DNA from 3 places in the Shewanella sp. SM20 genome. Region 1 is predicted to be linked to each of the others. Evidence: predicted binding sites of a transcription regulator. Region 1 holds the regulator's gene; each other region holds the start of a gene.
The links. The regulator MetJ, encoded in region 1, represses methionine synthesis genes. The targets are predictions, from matches to a motif close to TAGACGTCTAGACGTCTA.
Positions count from the first base shown of each region.

Region 1 (4,398 bases):
TGGTGGGCTGAGGTCCAATGGGCCAATGGCGTTAAACCCGCGGCAATCAATAAATCTAATAAACGAGTTAACTCCCCCGTGAGTTTAAAGCCAAACAGGACGACAGCATTGAGATTAGTCACCACAGGCGCGCTCGCCGACGAACTGTGGGGTGCGATTAAGGTGAAGTCGGTGTGCGATGCATAACTTGAACGCACCGCTAAGCTCACTTCGGTATTGAATAACGGCTGCAGAGTGCGCGAATGCAATACTGGCGAGCCCAAACGCGCTAGGCGATCGGCTTCGGCAAGTGACATGCTTTTTAGTAACTTGGCATCGTTGATTTTATTAGGATCGGCGTTGAACACCCCTTCCACATCGGTCCAAATGGTCACGCGCTCGATATCGGCGAGACTAGCAATCAGGCTGGCGCTAAAATCTGAACCATTACGGCCAAGTAATAGGGTATCGCCACGCTCGTTAGCGCAGATAAAACCTGTGATCACTAAGCGTTCATTGGGATGCGCGGCTAATAGGGCTTGTACTTTAGCGCGGGATTCTTGTACCCGAATTTGCGGTACAGCGGCTTCATCGGCCACTAAAATTGAACAGGCATCCACATGGCTTGCCGCCACGCCAGATTCGCGCAGTAGCGCCGCCATTAAACGTGCCGACCAACGTTCGCCAAAGCTCACCACATGATTGATTTGGTATTCGTTGCGCTCATCTAAGGACAACAAGCTGATGAGTTGCGCTTTATCTGTGGCCAAACGCTCACGCAGATCGCGGGCTTGTTCATTCGACAACAACTGCTCAATCAACCCCTGTTGGTAGCTGATCAGCACTTGTAATTCTTCTTGCCATAGCTGACCCGCATCACGCAGCGCTAATAATTTATACAGGAAATTCGTGCTTTTACCCGCCGCAGAGACCACCACGAGATCATCACTATGACCGTGGGTTAACAGGATATGGGCGACTCGGCGATAACAATCGGCATCCGCTAAACTGGAGCCACCAAATTTATGTAAGTGACAACGTGCCATCTATTATTCCTCTACTGACAAGCCGCAACGGCGGCTAATCCTGCTTGAATATCTGCAACTAAATCGGCGGCATCTTCAATACCCACCGATAGACGCAATAGGGTGTCCTTAATACCAGCCTCGAAGCGCGCTTGCGGCTCCATGGCTCTGTGGGTCATAGTGGCGGGCACTGCCACTAAACTTTCGACGCCACCTAAACTTTCCGCCACGCTAAATAAGCTGAGTGCACCTAAAAAGGCCACCACTTCGGCCTCGCCGCCTTTGAGCTCAAAGCTCAGCATAGCGCCAAAGCCCTGTTGTTGCTTGGCCGCAATGGCGTGACCTGGATGATCCGCAAGCCCTGGGTAATAGACTTTACTCACCACAGGGCTTTGCGTTAATAACTCAATAATACGCTGGGCATTGGCTTGATGCTCGCGAATACGCACAGCTAAGGTACGTAGGCCGCGCAGGGTCAGATAACTGTCGAAGGCTGACCCCGTTAAGCCTAGAGTGTTCGACCACCAATGTAAGCTTTCGCCGATTTGCGCGTCTTTGGCGACCACAGCGCCGCCGACCACATCGCTGTGACCATTGATATATTTAGTGGTGGAGTGGATAACGATATCCGCGCCTAACAATAGGGGTTGTTGCAATATCGGCGATAAAAAGGTGTTATCGACCACCACCAGCGCGCCGACACCATGGCTCGCCTTAGCAATGGCTTCGATATCCACCACACGCAATAACGGGTTTGATGGGGTTTCGAGCCACACCATCTTAGGATTCTGCGCAATAGCGGCGGCTAACGCTTGGCTGTCGGTTTGGTCGACCACAATGAGCTTAAACTGGCCTTTCTTCGCCAAGTTGGTAAATAAACGGTAGGAACCGCCATAGCAATCATGGGGCACAACCAATAGGTCATCGGGGCCGAGCAAGGTCGTCACTAAGGTGATGGCCGCCATGCCAGTGCACGTCACTATCCCAGTGGCGCCCTTTTCTAATTGCGCTAATGCTTCGCCTAAAATGCAGCGTGTTGGGTTGCCTGAACGACTGTAATCGAATTCGCGGGGATTTTTATGACCATCGAAGGCGTAATTAGTCGACAAATAAATCGGTGGCACAACTGCGCCATATTGAGTATCGCTTTCGATACCCTGACGCACTGCCAGTGTGGCTAATTGACGCTCTGCCATGGGTGGACTCCTAAATTCGGTAGACTGATAGAGATGTCTGGACGTCTAAATGTACCTAAGCCCAACGCTATCGTCAATAGGCGTGAAGACGTTTAGACGTCTGAACATAAAGAAATCTGTTTGCAATCACAAAGAAATAGTAGCAATAATTTGACTGTTCTTTGTAAGGGTTTAAAATCTGCCCCGAATTTAGCGTTATAACAGGTGAGTCAATGACTGAATGGAATGGGGAATACATCAGCCCCTATGCTGAACATGGCAAGAAGAATGAACAAGTAAAAAAAATTACTGTGTCTATTCCGCTCAAAGTGCTTAAGGTCCTTACGGACGAACGAACTCGTCGTCAGGTCAATAATTTGCGTCACGCCACCAACAGCGAGCTGTTGTGTGAGGCATTTTTGCACGCCTACACTGGCCAGCCATTGCCTAACGATGAAGATCTGTCAAAAGATAGCCCAGACAGCATTCCCGCCGAAGCCAAGTTGCTGATGGACGAGATGGGGATCGAGTGGGAAGACATGGAATAGCGACTTGTCGCTGGCAAAGTTACATCACAGTGCTCATCAATAGGGATCGTTAACGATCCCTTTTTGTTTATATGGAATCCTATGTTTTCTATGATAGATCCACAGACTCTCGCCCTGGCCTCACTGATTGTGTTTCTTGGCGCCTTAACCCAGAGCCTGATTGGGTTTGGCCTAGCGGTTGTCGCCAGTCCTTTGCTGTATATCGTCGATCCACAACTTGTACCTGCGCCTGTTATTGCTATGGGTTTCTCCATCGCCCTGCTGACCTTAGTGCGTGAACGCGGTCACTTAGAATTCAATGGCTTGCAATATGCGCTCATAGGCCGCGTGCCCGGTGGTTTTATCGGCGCGAGTTTATTACTGTTTGCGCCTCAACCCATACTCGGTTTATCCATCGCCGCTATTGTGACTGTCGCAGTGATCCTCAGCCTGTATAAATTCAGCCTGCCAGTGAATAAGAAAACCCTCTTCGGTGCGGGCGTGGTTTCAGGGATCTTCGGCAATATCGCCGCGATTGGTGGCCCGCCGATGGCGATTTTGTTGGCAGGCAAAGATGCCTCGCAGTTTCGTGCAGCCCTGTCGGCCTTCTTCATTTTTAGCTCCATGATTGCACTGATCATTTTAGCGATCACTGGCTTATTAGAATTAAAACATCTGTGGCTGTCGTTGATGCTGCTCCCCTCAGTGATTTTAGGTTACTTAGTCGCAGGACGATTAGTGGGCCGTGTCGATAAAGAGAAGACAAAGATGGCAACGTTAGTCCTGTGCAGTATCAGCGCCTTAGTGCTAACGGTGAAGTCGGTTATTGAGTTATTACCCCAATAAGCGTCCTGCTTGTACTGGCAAACCTTCTCAAGATTCAAACAATAAAAAAGCACTGACATTGCCAGTGCTTTTTCTTTATCTATCAATATGTAAAGCTAGATTACACTCAGCTTAAATAGCTTTGCCCTGCGTACACAATAAAGTGTCTTAAGGCGAGTACGCCCGTTAAGCTCGCACAAGCCACCATGATCATCGCGCCCTTAGTGTGGCGAGTCGCGGCGGGTAGCAGCATAAACAGCAATGGAATACCAAAACCTATACCGACAACGCCTATCCAGAACACGCTTGCCCATAACCCAGAAGTTAACGATGCTAAGGCCGCAGCCGCCGCGCCGCCCTTGAAGTACAAGGCGCAGAACAACATGAACAGGAACAAAATTTCAATCGCCATCACAGGCAATTCTAAACCGTGCATCTTCACTAAGGTTTTGTCGTGGCTGTCCGTCTTAAACATCAGCAACGCCAGTACCGCATTTGCCGCAGCGCCCGCCGATAGACCTGACACTAAAAACAGCGCAGGCAGTACCGCAGTGTTGAGCATAGGATAGGCATTCATCGCCGAAATTAAGAAGCCAGTGTAAGCCCCTACGCCAATGGCGAGGACAAACAACAATACTTCAATCAGCTTTCGAAATGGCATAAGTAACTTAGCGATAGGTGTTAGGAAACCCAAACCCCATTTTGGTAAGTCATCCCGCAGCACAATAATGGCGTATGCAAAGGCCAAGGGAGAATACGCCAGCAGCGCCAGCACCCCGATTGCCATCACAGACTGGAAGTTATAGTGAATTAAGATCAACCAAAAGTGGAATGGTTTGGTTAAGTCAAACACTAAACAAGCTAGAC
Region 1 is NZ_JAKKRK010000060.1:11,412-15,809, forward strand. It holds gene L5M18_RS19675 (bifunctional aspartate kinase/homoserine dehydrogenase II) at 1-1,025, opposite strand, end outside; gene metB (cystathionine gamma-synthase) at 1,037-2,200, opposite strand; gene metJ (met regulon transcriptional regulator MetJ) at 2,413-2,727, shown strand; gene L5M18_RS19690 (sulfite exporter TauE/SafE family protein) at 2,809-3,552, shown strand; gene nrfD (NrfD/PsrC family molybdoenzyme membrane anchor subunit) at 3,659-4,398, opposite strand, start outside.

Region 2 (4,398 bases), on a different contig from region 1:
GGAGCGTTAAATGTGATTGTTCATCGTCGGCAAAACGCAGCTGAGTATCATTAGGCGTGTCATTAGGAAGTACGGCGGTTAACAAGACTTGATTGCCACGCTGTACAAACTCAATGATTTGACCGCCACGGCGAAAACTGTCTTCCATCGCGATTTCGAGGCCTGATGCTAGGGTGATTTGAAGACTAGTGTGACCGCGCAAAATATACAGGGCGCGTTTATTACCACCGCGATATTTCATGCGCGCTATGGTTTCTTGCCCCATGTAACAGCCCTTATTGAAGCTGATACCGTTAACCGCTTGTAGATTACACATCTGCGGTACGTACTGGCTGGCATGGCTGGCGGCAAGGTTGGGGTAACCTGCTGCAATCTCTAACGCTTGCCATGCACTGGCGTCAAATACACTCAGTTCCGATTGCGCAACTAAAGCTGCTGCGGCATCTGGTGTTAATACTAAAATAAAACGTTCAGCGTCTTTTAAAATCGCACCATTTTCAATGAGTGTGAGCTCTTGCTGAATGTCACCAAAATGTTTGTTCACGAATTGGCTTGCCTGTTCACCAGCAACGCCGAGCAGAGTCCACTCAGCGGATGCATTGCTTAAGGTGGCTTTACTAAACACGGCATATTTTTGTAACTGGGGTAAATCGACTTCGATGGCATCCTTTGGCATCAACATAAAGAGTGCATCTTGAATGGCAAAGGTTCTGAAACTGGCCAGCATTTTACCTTTAGGATCGCAATGGGCGCCCCAGCGCCATTGATCCGTGGCCAATGAGCTGATATCTGTGGTCACTTGGCCATGGATAAAACTGCGGCCTTGTTCTCCAACGACTTTGATGAGGCCCAAATGAGATAAGTTGGCAAGCATAAGTGGAGGCAAGGTAGCGTCCAGATCCCAATGGGGCGTAGAAACTGAAATAGTCATAGCGAGATCCTGAAAATGAAGACGATGTGAGAGGCTAGATTGTAACGGAATTCCAGTTGGCTCAAAAGCATAAGGCGCACATATCTGTGAATGATCTGTGCGCCTTAATATGTGTGCTTTAGTCGATAGGCTTAAAGCGAGTGGAGTTTAAAGTTTAAAACAGCACGCGAGTACGCAATGTACCTTCAATGGCTTTGAGTTCAACTAAGGCTTCTTCCGCTTGAGTTGTGTCTACTTCCATCACGACATAACCAATTTCTGCGGTGGTCTGCAAATATTGGGCGGCGATGTTGATGCCTTTTTCCGAGAAGGCTTGGTTGATCTTGATCAACACGCCCGGACGGTTTTGGTGAATATGCAGCAAGCGCGAGGTGCCTTTATGTGTTGGTAATGACACTTCAGGGAAGTTAACCGCAGAAACGGTTGAGCCGTTGTCTGAGTATTTAGCGAGCTTACCTGCGACTTCTATACCAATGTTTTCTTGGGCTTCGGCCGTGCTACCGCCGACATGCGGCGTGAGTAGAACATTGTCTAAACCGCGTAGAGGACTGATAAATTCATCGTCATTCGATTGTGGTTCAACGGGGAACACATCGATTGCGGCACCTGCGAGGTGACGTTCTTTTAACGCAACGGTTAAAGCTTCAATATCGACTACAGTACCGCGTGATGCGTTGATAAAGATGCTGCCCTTTTTCATTGCTGCAAACTCGGCAGCGCCTATCATGTCTTTTGTTTGTGGAGTTTCAGGGACATGTAAGCTAACTACATCAGCTTGTGCTAATAGGAGTTCTAACGAATGGACTTGTTGTGCGTTACCTAGTGGCAGTTTGTCTTCGATATCGAAGAACACGACACGCATACCTAAGGTTTCCGCCAGAATGCCAAGTTGAGTACCAATATGGCCGTAACCAATCACACCTAAGGTTTTACCACGCACTTCATAGCTGCCCGCTGCGGTTTTCATCCAGCCGCCACGGTGAGCGATAGCGTTGCGTTCAGGGATACCCCGCATTAACATAATGATCTCGCCAATCACGAGTTCTGCAACACTGCGAGTGTTTGAGAAGGGAGCGTTAAATACTGGGATACCAAGGGATTCGGCGGTGGCAAGGTCAACTTGGTTGGTTCCAATACAGAAACATCCTATCGCGATTAACTTCTCGGCACGTTTCAGCACCTCTGCAGTTAATTGGGTACGCGAACGAAGTCCCACAAAATGCGCATCTTTAATGGACTCAAGTAAGGCTTCATCGCTTAAGGAAGCTTTGTGGTATTCGATATTGGTGTATCCCGCACGTTCAAATACATCGACCGCAGATTGGTGGACGCCTTCCAACAGCAGGATCTTGATCTTATCCTTGTCCAGCGAATGTTTCGCCATGATATGGGTACCCTCTAATTAATAGAAATGTTTCTTATGATATGCTCACAACCTTCACCCACCAAAGTAGCACTTTTTTTGCTCAGTGTGGAGGGCTAGATGGCTAAAGTTAATATTCTAAATTTAGAACAATATCGCATAAGAGGAAGAAACATTGAATAACAAAATCGCATGGTGCGGTATTTACCTCTCAGTTTTGGTGTGGTCGGCGATAAAACCCGCAGATCCTTTCACGTGGTGGCTCGAAGCCTTGCCTGCATTGATTGCTGTACCGATTTTATTCTTTACTCGCAAACGTTTTCCACTGACACCTTTAGTGTATTTTCTCGTCTTAATACACTGCTGTGTGTTGTTTGTAGGCGCTCATTATACTTACGCTGAAGTGCCGTTATTCGACACGATTGCCGATTGGATGGGTTCAGAACGTAATAATTACGATAAAGTAGGTCATTTTGCGCAAGGTTTTATCCCAGCCATGCTCGCCCGTGAAATTATGTTGCGTAATCAAGCTGTCAAACCTGGGGCTTGGTGCGCGTTTCTTGCCACTTGTTTTGTGCTCGCTTTTTCGGCGTTTTATGAACTGATCGAATGGTGGGTTGCCGTGGCAACCGGCGAAGGGGCGGAAGCCTTTTTAGGGACTCAAGGCTATGTATGGGATACCCAATCTGACATGTTTCTTGCCCTCATTGGTGCAATTGTCGCGTTAGCTTTACTGTCTCGTTTTCAAGATAAACAAATCGCGAGACTCAAGCAGAGGATTTAGCGGCTAAAAGTGGGTGATGCTCTCTGTTCGAGTTGTAAGACTTTCTTCCCTGAAATATATGGTGTGAGTGTGATGACATTGAGTTGTCATACTTTAGTGTTGTTATTGTGTTTTCTTTGTGTTGCAACTTTGGATTGATAACGTCATAGTTGGAAAGTATTAGGTGCTGGGCGTTGGCCAAGTAAAACGGTATTTTTGACTGTTATTCCATTTTATTGTGGTGAGTTAGTCGAACCTACTAGCATTAAACAGGGAATAGTACATTTGGGTGATGTTTTTCAATCGTTAACTAGTCAGAATTAACTAGGTTAATGGAATGTTGAAAAATCTAACTAAAAAGACGAGTCAAACATACCATTTTGCAATAGAGAATACTTTTCAGGGAGGAGAGTCATTGAGCACAATTAATGAATTGGTTTTTTTACACCAAATGGCCGCGCCATGTCATTTAGCGTTACTCGCTGAATCCATAGGTTTGAAAACGCGTATAGTAAAGCATGCGGCTGAACTGGATTTAGACAAGAGTCGCCGTAGTTTTTATCTGATCACCCAAAAAGGTTCAGCATTAGATAACAAAGGGATACCTCTGTTAGCTTCGCGATTAGTGTCACATTTTCCTGTGGCGCTGTATCAAGTTGAGCGTGACTCCTTAGACCAAGAATCTGCAATGTTACTCGGCATTCGAGGTATTTTATTTGCCGATCAACGTATGGATCTGATGTTAACGGGTTTACGTAAAATGGTGGCAGAGGAACTTTGGTACGATAGAACTTTACTAAGCAAAATGTTCCGCCGTGTTGTACAAAAGTTAGAAGGTAATAATGAAATGCCCTCTGATACTGTAGCTATGCTGCAGATGCTGACATCCCGTGAACGCACTATCATTCAATTCGTATCGAGTGGTGCGAGAAATAAAGAAATCGCTCATAGGTTATGTATCAGCGAACATACAGTGAAGGCACATATTTCTTCTATTTTCCGCAAGACCCAGTCTCGTAATCGGGTTGAGCTTTTACGTTGGGCGCAAACCTATCAAACTCACTTTGAGCTGTGCAGTTAGTCAGTTAAAGATATTGGTCGTTAGCTTTTCGCTGTGAGTGGTTAATGTTAATGATTACTAGCATATCAACATAGAAAAGCGGGAATGTTTATTTAAACATTCCCGCTTTTTGTTTAACACCCTTTTTATAAACCACCACCAAAGAGTTTAGCTGTGGTGGTTTAACAGTATTGACTAGTATTGCACTACAGTGGCAACGTTCATATTGCCTGATTGGTTCACGTTGATGCTGTTGTTAGTGCCCGCTTGAGAACCTAACA
Region 2 is NZ_JAKKRK010000051.1:52,502-56,899, reverse strand. It holds gene ygfZ (tRNA-modifying protein YgfZ) at 1-931, opposite strand, end outside; gene serA (phosphoglycerate dehydrogenase) at 1,086-2,315, opposite strand; gene L5M18_RS18445 (DUF2238 domain-containing protein) at 2,470-3,078, shown strand; gene L5M18_RS18440 (helix-turn-helix transcriptional regulator) at 3,473-4,138, shown strand; gene L5M18_RS18435 (curlin) at 4,313-4,398, opposite strand, start outside.
Region 2: serA (phosphoglycerate dehydrogenase) is a predicted target of MetJ. The motif match lies at 2,404-2,421, and genes of this name have one in related genera.

Region 3 (4,398 bases), on a different contig from region 1:
ATCACTAAAGCGCTGCAGCTAGGGCTGGAATATAACTATACCGACGCCGAATTTACCGATGGTGCTAACGATGGCAAAGAGCTGTCTTGGGTGGCAAAACACACGGGACGCGGTTATGTCAGCATGGATTTTGCTGAGCATTTCCAAGTATTTGCCGAAGCTATCTACACGGGGGATCGTTTTATCGAAGGCGATAACGCTAATCAAGGTGATAAGCTAGCAAGTTACGTGCTTGGTAATTTAGCCTTGAATTATAATCGTGATGCTTGGCTTGCCAGTCTGCGTATCGATAATGTATTCGATAAAGATTATGTTAGCGCAGGTTATTACGGTGGCGATTGGGGGGATAGTTACTATTCTGGTCGAGGTCGCGATATTCGTTTCACTGTGGGCTACCGCTTCTAAATATTAATGAGCTATCTAATAACAAAGCCAGACTCAGTCTGGCTTTTTATTTTTTACGCTGAGTTCAAAGAATAAATCTTAAAATAGGTATAGTCTTGAATATCGTTTTAGTAGAGTGGTTTAATTGTCGTTATCTATAGTGTTAGCGGGCAGTCATTACTAAATAGGAGTAATTTATATTTTACTCTGCTGTTTATGGCTGAAATTCTTAGTATTTTAGGTATGATGTGAGCTGTAACCGAATCATCTTATTGTTAATAAACAGGTGTAAAGTGTCTTATGACTGATCTTGAGCAACAGGTTTTTACTCAAGTTAGAGCTATCATAGCGAACGAAGAGCAAGTGATTGGCCGCCGAGGGATTCTAATTCCACTCAAAAAAGCGATCCTTGCTGAAGGCGACATTCGTAATGTGATTGACATTATCTCGAGCGATCCCGCATTGGCAGCGCACATGCTTATGCGCAGTAATTCCGCACAGGCTGCTGTAGTGGAAAATCACAAAACTCGCTCGTTGAAAGAAGCTTTGATCCGCTTAGGTCAAGTTAATATCTATCGCTACGCCTTTACGTTCTATTTAAAAGAACGCCTCGATGAACTGCCACAGCCCTATAAAAAGTTGGTCCAAGGTTATTGGAAGCTGACTGAAGATATTGCAACGGATGCGGTAGATAGCTTAGCGGATATGGAAGGTGTGGAGGTTGATGCTGACGAAGTACAAACCTTAGCTCTGTTCAGTGTGTTCGGCCAAATTATCGCACTGACCGCATTTGCCTATTTAAATGCTAATGCCGAACAGTCATTTCCTTTAAGTGTGATTAAGTCATTGATTGATAATCAACAACAGACCTTAACCATCGAAGCGTTCGAGGCGTTAGATCTCGATCAGGATCTGCGTCAAGAATTTATGATCGCCCATAATTTGCGTCAGACCCGTAATCCTAATTCATCAGGGTTGATACTGCGCCGTGTCTTGTCTATGCGTGGATTGTTGATGAATCCGCTGTAATTTGTCGATGCTATGAAATAGTCATTTGACTCAATAAACAAGCCTGCATTCGCAGGCTTTTTACTCTATGTCACCCGCATTAATTCGTCTTCTGCTGGCGGGATAAACCTTCCCTCGCCACCAGTTGTAACCAATTTTGGATCAATGCAGAGTTAGCACTGTGGCGGCGATAGGCGCCAAATAGCGGGCGTTTTAAGCCTTCTTGGCCGAGTTTTACCGTAGCGAGACTCAGTCCATGTCCTTCATTTATCGACCAACTTGGCAGTGCGGCTATGCCGTCTTTACAGGCGATGCGTTGCAATAACATCATGGTTAAATCACAGGTTTTTTGCTCGCCTGCCTCTATGCCCGCAGGCTCTAAAAAGTGGCGATAAATATCTAAACGTGTCAACGGCACTGGATAACTGATAATAGGCAAGTGTGCTAATTGCTTAGGGGTGACATAGGCTTCTTTCGCTAAAGGATGATCCTTAGCAACCACTAACTTCACTTCAAAATCAAACAAATGCTGGTAGGCGAGTGAATGCCCAGGCACAGGATCTGAGGTTAATACAATATCCAGTTCACCCATTTCTAAGGCATTGAGCGAGTCGAACAAGTGGCGGCTCGACAAGTCTAACTCGGCTGTCGGATGATCTTGTCTAAATTGCTCCATCACAGGCATTAACCAGCGAAAACAGCTATGGCACTCAATGCCGACTCGCAACTGATTGGTTTCGGTTTCCAGCCCATTCTTCAAATCTGTCTCGGTTTCTAACACCTTAGGCAAAATCTCTTCGGCCAGATGCAGCAGGCGTGCACCTTCTTGGGTGAATGACAGTGGCTTACTCTTACGCACAAAAATGGGCGAGTTAATCCTTTGCTCCAACTCCTTAATCTGGTGGGAGAGGGCGGATTGAGTGACAAAACGTTTTTTGGCTGCGCCCGCCAAACTGCCGCTTTCTCTCAGGGCCATTAAGGTTCGCAGGTGTCTTAGTTCGATCATGTTCACTCCAAGTGAATTTCGCTCATGTTGTGCTTGAAATCAATTCGGTTGCTGGAATAGAGACTAACACAATAAACTTCTAGACGTCCAGACGCCCATTGTTATTTATCAGGCTGAAGTGCTGAAAAGTGCCAAGAGAAAACAATCTGGTGGGTGTAAGTGCCGAATATGGCTTATCTCAAATAAAGGAAGATAGAGTATGCAATTAAATAGTCTTGGGTTTCCCCGTATTGGGCGTCGTCGTGAATTGAAATTTGCCTTAGAAAAATACTGGCGTGGTGAGAGCACTCAGGCACAATTACGTGAAGTGGCGAGTGAACTTCGCCGCACCCATTGGCAGTGGCAAGCTGCTGCTGGCATTGAGCAAGTTCCCGTAGGTGATTTTGCCTTTTATGATCAAGTGCTGACCTTAAGCGCGACTTTAAATGCCATTCCTGATCGTCATCGTGGTGAAGGGGCAATCGATCTCGATACTTTATTCCGTGTTGCCCGCGGCAGAGCGCCAACGGGCCAAGATGCGCCAGCCTCTGAAATGACCAAGTATTTCAATACTAACTATCACTATCTGGTACCTGAGCTCAGCCAAAACCAAGAGTTTTCGATTGCCTATGAGCAGTTCTTTGATGAAGTTAGCGAAGCGCAGTCCTTAGGTTATAAAGCAAAACCTGTGCTACTCGGCCCTGTTAGCTACTTGTTCCTTGCTAAAACCGTGGGCCAAGAGTTTGATAAGTTAAGCTTATTACCCAATTTATTAGCTGCTTATGCTGACATTTTGGTGCGTTTTGCTGCTCTGGGAGTGCAATGGGTACAGCTCGATGAGCCTATTCTCGCATTGGAATTGGATGGCGAATGGCAAGCGGCGATGACTGAGGCGTATCAAGCCCTCAGCACTGCGAAGGTGAAGATCCTTCTTACCAGTTATTACGGCGGTATCGCACACCATCAAGCGCTGGTATCGGCCTTGCCGGTCGCGGGGTTGCATGTCGATTTAGTCACAGCGCCGGATCAATTGGCTGTCTTTGCCCATGCGCTTGGTCGAGATCAAATTTTGTCGGTGGGTGTGGTCAATGGTCGCAACGTGTGGGCGGCAGAGGCGGATTTGATTGCCGAACGCATAGGCGCGGTTGCCCGTGATCTCGGAGATCGCTTGTGGATCGGTACTTCTTGCTCACTCCTGCACAGCCCTGTGGATTTAGATGTGGAAGCCACGCTTGAGCCCGCGCTGCGTCAACAACTCGCGTTTGCGAAGCAAAAATTACTTGAACTGGCCAATGTGCGCCAATTGCTACTGGCACCTGAATCTATCGCGGCAAAAGAGATTGTGCAAACCAGTTTGGCGCGCCGCGAGGCGAAAGCGCAGGCTGCCGACAGTCAAGTGATTGCCCGCGTTGCCGCGTTGACATCTGCCGATTATGAGCGCGTCAGTGATTTCACCGTACGCCAAGCAGTGCAGCAGCAGAAATACCGTTTACCTCTGTTGCCGACCACCACCATTGGCTCCTTCCCACAAACACCTGCAATCCGTGGACTACGCAGTCGTTGGCGCAAGGGCGATCTGAGTGATGCACAATATACAGAGCAATTACAACAAGTCACCCGCGATACTATCGACCGCCAGCTTAAACTCGGTATCGATGTGCTGGTTCATGGTGAGGCCGAGCGCAACGATATGGTGGAATACTTTGGTGAGCAGCTTGCGGGCGTTGGCTTTACCAAAAATGGTTGGGTGCAAAGCTATGGTTCACGCTGTGTTAAGCCGCCGTTGATCTATGGTGATGTTAGTCGTCCAAAGGCGATGACGGTTGATTGGGCCGAGTTTGCCCAAAGTCTCACCGACAAGCCTGTAAAAGGCATGCTGACTGGCCCTGTGACGATTCTGCATTGGTCATTCGCCCGTGAAGATATCGGCCGCGATGTGATTGCGACTCAGCTGGCGCTGGCGATCCGTGATGAAGTGGTGGACTTACAAAATGCCGGTATTGGTATTATACAAATCGATG
Region 3 is NZ_JAKKRK010000023.1:32,687-37,084, reverse strand. It holds gene L5M18_RS11315 (TonB-dependent receptor) at 1-405, shown strand, start outside; gene L5M18_RS11310 (HDOD domain-containing protein) at 685-1,413, shown strand; gene L5M18_RS11305 (LysR family transcriptional regulator) at 1,493-2,398, opposite strand; gene metE (5-methyltetrahydropteroyltriglutamate--homocysteine S-methyltransferase) at 2,598-4,398, shown strand, end outside.
Region 3: metE (5-methyltetrahydropteroyltriglutamate--homocysteine S-methyltransferase) is a predicted target of MetJ. The motif match lies at 2,471-2,488, and genes of this name have one in related genera.